2 regions of the Exiguobacterium sp. E17S genome follow, and region 1 is predicted to be linked to the other one. Evidence: a T-box and tRNA genes for the amino acid it is inferred to sense, from the RefSeq annotation. Region 1 holds a T-box; the other holds one or more tRNA genes.
What was found. A T-box is a leader RNA that pairs with one kind of tRNA and senses whether it is charged. The one in region 1 lies ahead of ileS (isoleucine--tRNA ligase), so its partner is inferred to be a tRNA-Ile.

Region 1 (4,200 bases):
CGTCGATGTCGTCGTCCGGTGCAACAACTCAGCCTTGTTTTTTGGAACGAACATCGTGTCACACGCTTCACACTCCCAGACGTTCAGTGGTGTACCCCAGTAGCGATTGCGACTGATGTTCCAGTCGACGAGTTGCTCAAGGAACTTCCCGAACCGCCCTTCCTTGACGTGATCAGGGTACCACGTCACAGACGCATTGTTCGCAAGGAGTTGTTCCTTGACGGCCGTCGTCTCGATGAACCAGTTGTCTTGTGCGTAATAGAGCAGTGGCGAGTCACATCGCCAACAATGCGGATAGCTGTGCGTATATCGTTTTTTCGCAAACAAGCGTCCCCGTTCAGCGAGCAGCTGGATGATTGCAACGTCTGACTCCTTGACGAATCGACCAACGAGTGGTGGAACGGCATCCGTGTAACACCCAGCAGCATCGACGACATTAACGAATGACAGACCGTTTTCCCGGACGACCCGGTAATCTTCTTCCCCGTACGCTGGAGCAAGGTGGACAAGTCCGGTTCCGCTCGTCGCTTGGACGAAGGACGCCCCGACGACCGTGTGACCGTTCTCTGGCGTCACGAAATCAAACGGTGGTTCATAACGCAAGCCGACGAGTTTCGCACCGAGCTGTTCGGATACGACCTCGACGGATTCTGAGAACAGTTCAGCGACTAACGCTTTTGCGACAATGAATCGCTCTCCTTCAAACGCTACCGTGACATACGTCAATTCCGGATGAACCGCCACCGCGACGTTTGCCGGTAACGTCCACGGTGTCGTCGTCCATGCAAGTAGAAACGTCTGCTCCATGTCGACGATCGGAAGTTTGACCGTCGCCGATAAGTCCGTCACGTCCTGATAGCCTTGCGCGACTTCATGGGAACTGAGTGACGTCTGACAGCTCGGACAATATGGTGACACGCGGTGTCCTTTCGTCAACCAGCCTTTGTCATGGATCGTCCCAAGGATATGCCAGACGCTTTCGATATACTCGTCCTTCATCGTCACGTAAGGATCATCCATGTCAACCCAGTAGCCGAGTTTTTCCGTGAAGGCACGCCATTGTGTTTCATAGGAGAAGACACTTCCCTTACAGCGTGCGATGAATGCTTCAACACCATAGTCTTCGATCGCTTGTTTGCCGGAGATGCCGAGTTGTTTCTCGACCCCGAGTTCGACCGGTAGTCCATGTGTATCCCAGCCGGCTTTTCGTTCGACCCGGAATCCTTGCATCGTCTTATAGCGGGCGACGGTATCTTTGACGGTTCGTCCGAGCGCATGACCGACGTGGGGTAAACCGTTCGCAGTCGGCGGTCCTTCGTAGAATACGAATTCCGCTTCCGTGCGTTGCTCAATCGATTGTGCGAAGACTTGGTCTTGTCTCCATCTGTTGCGGACACGCTCCTCGCGTTGTTGTACGGTTTCTGCTTGGTTTAGTGACGTCATCTCTTGTTCTCTCCTTTGTCGGTAACTAAGAGAATACAAAAAAGTCCGCCCCCTTTGACAGGGACGGACTTCACCGCGATACCACCCATATTCCGTCGAGAATGCTTATTCTCGACAGCACTTAGTTGCACACTATCATGTGCATTCCATGTAACGGTGGACACCCGGTCACGCTTACTGAATGGTTCAGCGTGACTTCTCAGAGAGGATCTTCATGATTGATCTGGCTACCGGTTCTCAGCAATCCCGGTTTTCTGTAAGGCAGAGGGACAATCATTACTCTTTCTCGTCAACGAAATGATATGCTCTTGTTGTGGAGAATCTTACCATATGACTTAAAGACTGCACAACAGCTTTTTACATTTTCTTGCAAAGGAGATTTTTGAATGTTACATACTTTCCCAACGCTTAAAACGAACCGTCTCGTCTTACGCGAAGTTTTACCCGAAGATGCTACAAGTGTCCTCGCTTATTTATCAGACGAACATGTCGTCAAACAGATGGGGCTCGCTCCGTTCCAATCAGAAGCAGACGCGCTTGAAGAGATTGACTGGTACGCCTCGATTCGTCGCGAAGGCTCGGGTATCCGGTTCGGGATTGCGTTGCAAGAAGACGATGTCATCATCGGCAGTTGCGGTTTCTTGAATCAAGCAACACGTCATCAGCGGGCAGAACTCGGGTTTGAGTTGAATCCTGCCTATCAGGGACAAGGCATCGCGAAGGAAGCAGCACTTGCAGTCATCACATATGGGTTTGAGGAGCTCTCTTTAAATCGTATTGAAGCACTCGTCTTACCAGAGAATTCCGCTTCACAACGATTGCTTGAACGGCTTGGTTTTCAACGCGAAGGGTTGCTTCGTCAATATGAGAAAACACGTGGTCAGTTCGACGATCTGTATATGTACTCGATTTTGCAGAGTGATTGGTCTGTCTAAAATCTCACTTTAGGTTCTTCGACTCTAACTTTTTGATCCGTCGGTAGACTTCTTCTACTTCTGTTTGCGCAAACCAGGCATCGGGATGCTTTTCAAACATCAACAAATTGATATACCATTCGATGTTATCAGGATCTAATTCGACTGCTTTTTTTGCATGGAATAAAGCGATTACGCAAGCTCCCTCGAGATGGCAAAGTGGATGTAACATCAATGAAGACGTCAAATCATGTATCTCGCTTGATTCATGGTGTTGGAGTAAATAATTCATAAAGGCATATATCGTGAGATGAAACGTATCAAACCCTGCACTCAGGATCATGTTGGATTGCTCTTCTTTTGTTAACTCTAAAAATAATTTCGCTGCTTTCTCGAAATCCATCTCGGCAATATGTTTCCTTAATCGGTACTCTAATTCCGTCACGGTGATTCCCTTCCTCCATAAAAAATCGCTGTTAATTGGCACTTGCACTATTACCCGAGTCATCTCTCCCAGTAATGTATCTAACATCCGTTGCAGAAGATCGACTGCCATTTCTTTTCATCGATAGGATCGTGCCTTTAGGAATTCAATGATCGGCAACAGTGTCAGTCCGATAGCGAACAAGACGATTAATAACAGATTCGCTGATTCATGTAAAAAGTAATCGAGACAGATGAATCCAAAAATCAGGACAATCAGGATTTTGTAGCTGACGAGACCGCTTTCCGTCGTAATCTTTTTGCCGAGTTCATCTTCTGGCACAGGACGCTCGTCTTCTCCTGATCTTGCCCACGTAAAATACGAGAAGAACATGATCAACAGAATCGCCAATTGAACAATCGAGAAGAACGTTACGTTGTTTTCGATGATCATACTGATGACTGTAAGACTCGCAAGTATCACGAGCGTTACTAAAAATAAAACCGTTTTTTTCTTAGACATCCCATTCCTCCTGTTCTGAAATGAACAGATGATCGACTTTTGTCCGTAAGACTTTGGCGATATTAAACGCTAATTGTAAAGTCGGATCATACTTGTTGTTTTCAATCGCATTAATCGTCTGCCGACTGACCTGACAACGATCAGCCAGTTCTTGTTGCGATAATTTTGCCGCTAGACGTCGCTCCTTGATGTGGTTTCTCATGTTCATTCCTCCACGACGTGTCAAATTCTTTTTACATCTCTACTGTAATGAATTTCCATCATCATGTCAAAAACTTTTGACATAAAAATCATTAAAAAGACACGCTCTCATGATCAGAACGTGTCGTATATGATGGCTCAACCTCGTGGTGGAAATGGATCATGTCCGTAGGAATCTTTTTCCCGAATCTGCCCTTCTTTGTTATGAATGACGAGCTCTGTCTTCTGACTTTTCGCAATGCGACGCCCTTCTGCAATCGCTTCTTTCTGTGTAGCGAATCGTTTGGTTGCTCGAGTCGCACCGGCAGCTTTCACTTGATAGCCACCTTTTGGATGCGGCGTGACATGTTGCTCTCGTTTCATCACGTGACCTCCATTTCCTTAATCTATTTCATCTACATGACACTATTTTAAAGTGCGGTTGCCTCTTCACTTGAATTTTCTACTAGCCTCTCGGGAGATGCAGTATACTAAAAGAAACGTTTATTGCCTCGAAAGGAGTTGATATCGTGAATCATTTCGTCTGGCAAGTTCGGTTTTTACGCTTTATCGTCTTCGGTATCATCTTCAGTCTGTTCGGTTTAGCTGGTCTTGGTATCCCACTTGTCTGGCATGGTATCACGAAAAACTTGTTACTCGAGCGACCTGGCTACAGTGTTCTATTGACCGCATACCTTATCTTCATCCCGACTCTTT
Region 2 (4,200 bases), 420 kb from region 1:
AGGGACGACCGTCATCGTCGTCGGTCTCGTTAGTGCGGGTCTGATGAATTTAAGACAGGCAATCGGAGTCGTCATGGGGGCAAATATCGGAACAACGATTACCGCCTTCATCATCGGCTTTAACGTCAAGGAAGCTGCGCTTCCAGCGATCGCAATTGGTGCTTTCTTAATCTTCTTCTTCAATAAAGAACGGGTTCAATACATTGGACAGATTTTCTTTGGCTTCGGTGCATTGTTCTATGGTCTCACATTGATGGGCGACGGAATGGCTCCACTCGAGTCAAGTGTCTGGTTCCGTGAGTTGACTGTATCGATGTCGGATAACCCATTGCTTGGTGTATTCGTCGGAACGATCTTTACTGTTCTCGTCCAATCGTCTTCTGCGACGATCGGTATCTTACAAGAGTTGTATGCTGGTGGCATGATCGATATCAAAGCAGCACTTCCGGTCTTGTTCGGTGATAACATCGGAACGACGATCACAGCAGTACTTGCAGCACTTGGTGCGTCGATTGCAGCTAAACGGACAGCGGCAGCACACGTCATCTTCAATATTATCGGAACGATTTTATTCTTGATTGCTTTACCGATCTTCTCAAGCTTCATTACGTGGATCACGGGTACGCTTGATTTAGGTCCAAAGATGCAAATCGCCTTTGCACACGGAACATTCAACGTCGTCAATACGTTGATTCAATGTTGGTTCATTGCACAAATCGCATGGTTGGTACAAAAAATCGTACCGGGAACGGATACGACGATTGATTCAAAACCGCGTCATCTGGATCAAAATATCTTGAACCAATCTTCGGCACTTGCATTAAATCATGCAAAACTCGAAGTATTGCGAATGGGAGAATTCTCGAAAGACGCCCTTGCAAAAGCGCACCGTTACACGCAATCGCATGATAAGAAAGATGTATCGGAATCACAACAGATTGAATATGCAATCAACCACTTGAACACAGAAGTCACGAATTACCTTGTCAAAGTAGCGGCACATGATTTATCAGAACGAGAATCAAATGATCATTCGTTATTGATGCATGCCGTCAATGATTTTGAACGAATCGGTGACCACGTCGAAAACATCGTTGAATTGGTCGATTTCCAAATCGTCAACCGAATTCAGTTCACATCAGCTGCGAAGCAAGAGCTTGATGACATGTACGCCTTAACGCAAGAAATCGTCGATTGTGCTGTTCGCGCTGTCGAAGAGGATGATGTCACACGAGCTCGTAAGGTTCTGGAACTCGAAGGCAAACTTGATGCACTCGAACGTTCATTCCGGAAGCATCATGTCCTTCGTGTTAACGCTGGCGAATGTACGGGACAAGCAGGAATGATTTTCGTCGATCTCTTGTCGAACCTCGAACGAATTGGCGATCACGCTGTCAACATCACGGATCTCGTCCTTGAACAGCGGACGGCTTTAACGAACTAAGTGAAATACGATTTTCTTATAACAGCTGATTTCAAAAATATGAAATCAGCTGTTTATTTTTTTGAAATAGCATATTGACAAGTTTCGCCACATCTCGTAATCTAGTAAGAGTAAGAAACATACATCATGGCGGTGTAGCTCAGCTGGCTAGAGCGTACGGTTCATACCCGTGAGGTCGTGGGTTCGACTCCCTCCGCCGCTACTATTACTTAAGGACCCTTAGCTCAGCTGGTTAGAGCTGACGGCTCATAACCGTCCGGTCGCAGGTTCGAGCCCTGCAGGGTCCATTCAGTAGAACGCTTCTCGTTGAAAAACGGGAAGCGTTTATTTTTGTTCCCCGGGGAATAGTAAAGATATTGTAATAATATTCATACTATAGTAACTAAGGGAGAGCGAAGAGAGATGGAACGTAACCATACGATGATGCAGTTTTTTGAGTGGCATGTAGAGAATGATGGGAAGCACTGGCAACGCTTGAAAGAGCGGGCGCCTGAATTACGTGCTGCCGGCATCACGTCCGTGTGGATTCCACCGGCGTCAAAAGGTCAATCAGATGAGGATACAGGATATGGCATCTATGACGTCTATGATTTAGGCGAATTTGATCAAAAAGGAACGGTCCGTACGAAATACGGTACGAAAGATGAACTCGTCGAAGCGATCCAGGTTGCTCGTGAGAACGATATCGCTGTTTACGCTGATGTCGTCATGAACCATAAAGCAGCAGCCGATGAACTCGAGACGATCAATGTCGTCGAGGTCCATCCAGAAGATCGTTCGAAAGAAATTTCAGAAGAGTTTGAAATCGAAGCTTGGACGAAGTTTACGTTCCCAGGACGTAACGGAAAATATTCAGATTTCATCTGGACACATGAATTTTTCAATGGAACGGATTTTGATGCCCGTGAAGAAAAGACGGGTGTCTTTAAAATTTCCGGTAAAAATAAAGATTGGAATGATCAAGTAGATGATGAATTCGGAAACTATGACTATTTGATGTTCGCGAACATCGATTATAATCACCCGGAAGTCCGAGAAGAAATGATCCGCTGGGGACATTGGTTCCAAGAAACAATTGATTGCCAAGGTTTCCGACTTGATGCCATCAAACATATCAACTATGAATTCGTTCATGAATTCGCAAAATCAATGATTGAAAAAAGTGAAGGTGATTTCTATATGGTCGGCGAGTTCTGGAAATCAGATCTCGATGATTGTCGTCATTTCCTCGATAGCGTCGACTATACGATCGATTTGTTCGATGTTCCGCTTCATTACAAGTTCCATGAAGCTTCGAAGCAGGGACAAGACTTTGATATGACGACGTTGTTTGCGGACACCCTTGTCGAATCACACCCGACGAATGCCGTCACGTTCGTCGACAATCACGATTCTCAACCGGGGGAATCACTTGAGTCGTGGGTGGATGACTGGTTCAAACAACACGCTTACGCGGCGATTTTACTTCGTAAAGACGGTTACCCATGTGTCTTCTACGGTGACTATTATGGAGTGCAAGGACCACATCCGGTAGAAGGAAAAAAAGAAATGATCGATGCTTTACTCTATGCACGGTATCACAAAGCATATGGTGAGCAAGAAGATTATCTCGATGATCCTCATTGTGTCGGTTGGGTTCGCCGTGGAGTTGAGGAAATCGAGAACTCTGGCTGCGCGGTCTTATTGTCGAATGCCGATATGTGTGAAAAACGGATGTTCGTCGGTGAAGAACGTGCAGGTCAAGAATGGTTCGACTATACGAACCATCAAGATCACCCTGTCGTGATCGACGATGAAGGATTTGGTGTCTTCCCGGTTCCAGGTGGTGGTGTCTCAGTTTTTGCTCCGCGAGAAGTCGAGTAAATCCGAGGGTCTTGACTTGCGTCAACACAGGTTCTTTTGCTAGTCTTAAAGGGTATTGAAGTTTTCGAAAATAGCACAAAGGGGGACATGAACATGTCAAAATTTGAATTACCAGAACTCGGCTACGCTTATGATGCGCTTGAGCCACATATCGATGCTCGTACGATGGAGATTCACCACACGAAACACCACAACACGTATGTCACGAACGTGAATGCGGCGCTTGAGGGTACAGAACATGAAGGAAAGTCACTTGAAGAACTTCTTCAAAACTTGGATGCTCTCCCAGCAAACATTCAAACTGCAGTCCGTAACAACGGTGGCGGTCACTGGAACCACTCATTCTTCTGGAAACTGTTGAAGAAGAACGACGGTGCTGCTCCAACAGGCGAACTCGCGACAGCAATCGACGAAGCATTCGGATCATTCGATGCATTCAAAGATGCATTCGCGAAAGCAGCAACAACTCGTTTTGGTTCAGGTTGGGCTTGGTTAATCGTTGACGGTGGAAAATTGGCGGTCGTTTCGACACCAAACCAAGATACACCAGTCATGGAAGGCAAAACACCAATCCTCGGTCTTGATGTTTGGGAACATGCATACTATCTCAACTATCAAAACCGTCGTCCTGATTACATCAATGCGTTCTTCAACGTCGTTGATTGGGATCACGTAGCGAAGCTTTACGCTGACGCGAAGTAATGTGAAAACGAGCGTATCGTTCAATTGTGAACGATACGCTTTTTTTAATGCGGAAAATGATGGGATAGGTTGTTATGGAAAGTTTCCTTCTATATAATGAAACAAGATGACTTTTGAACGATAGGGGAGTACGCCATGGCTAAACGAATCACCGTACGAGGAAGACGGCGTAATCATCTGCCGCTTCGTCT

Region 2: it encodes a tRNA-Ile, which carries the amino acid that the T-box ahead of ileS (isoleucine--tRNA ligase) is inferred to sense. The anticodon was not compared.

What each region holds. Positions count from the first base shown of each region.
Region 1 is NZ_JBYLRU010000001.1:619,784-623,983, reverse strand. Features, by position in the region: gene ileS (isoleucine--tRNA ligase) at 1-1,443, opposite strand, end outside; T-box leader at 1,500-1,745, opposite strand; gene AC3B4V_RS03230 (GNAT family N-acetyltransferase) at 1,830-2,378, shown strand; gene AC3B4V_RS03225 (hypothetical protein) at 2,383-2,913, opposite strand; gene AC3B4V_RS03220 (hypothetical protein) at 2,920-3,303, opposite strand; gene AC3B4V_RS03215 (helix-turn-helix transcriptional regulator) at 3,296-3,505, opposite strand; gene AC3B4V_RS03210 (DUF2188 domain-containing protein) at 3,643-3,867, opposite strand; gene AC3B4V_RS03205 (DUF2975 domain-containing protein) at 4,014-4,200, shown strand, end outside.
Region 2 is NZ_JBYLRU010000001.1:202,131-206,330, forward strand. Features, by position in the region: gene AC3B4V_RS01025 (Na/Pi cotransporter family protein) at 1-1,444, shown strand, start outside; tRNA gene AC3B4V_RS01030 (tRNA-Met) at 1,573-1,646, shown strand; tRNA gene AC3B4V_RS01035 (tRNA-Ile) at 1,658-1,731, shown strand; gene AC3B4V_RS01040 (alpha-amylase) at 1,847-3,307, shown strand; gene AC3B4V_RS01045 (superoxide dismutase) at 3,401-4,009, shown strand; gene AC3B4V_RS01050 (peptidoglycan D,D-transpeptidase FtsI family protein) at 4,145-4,200, shown strand, end outside.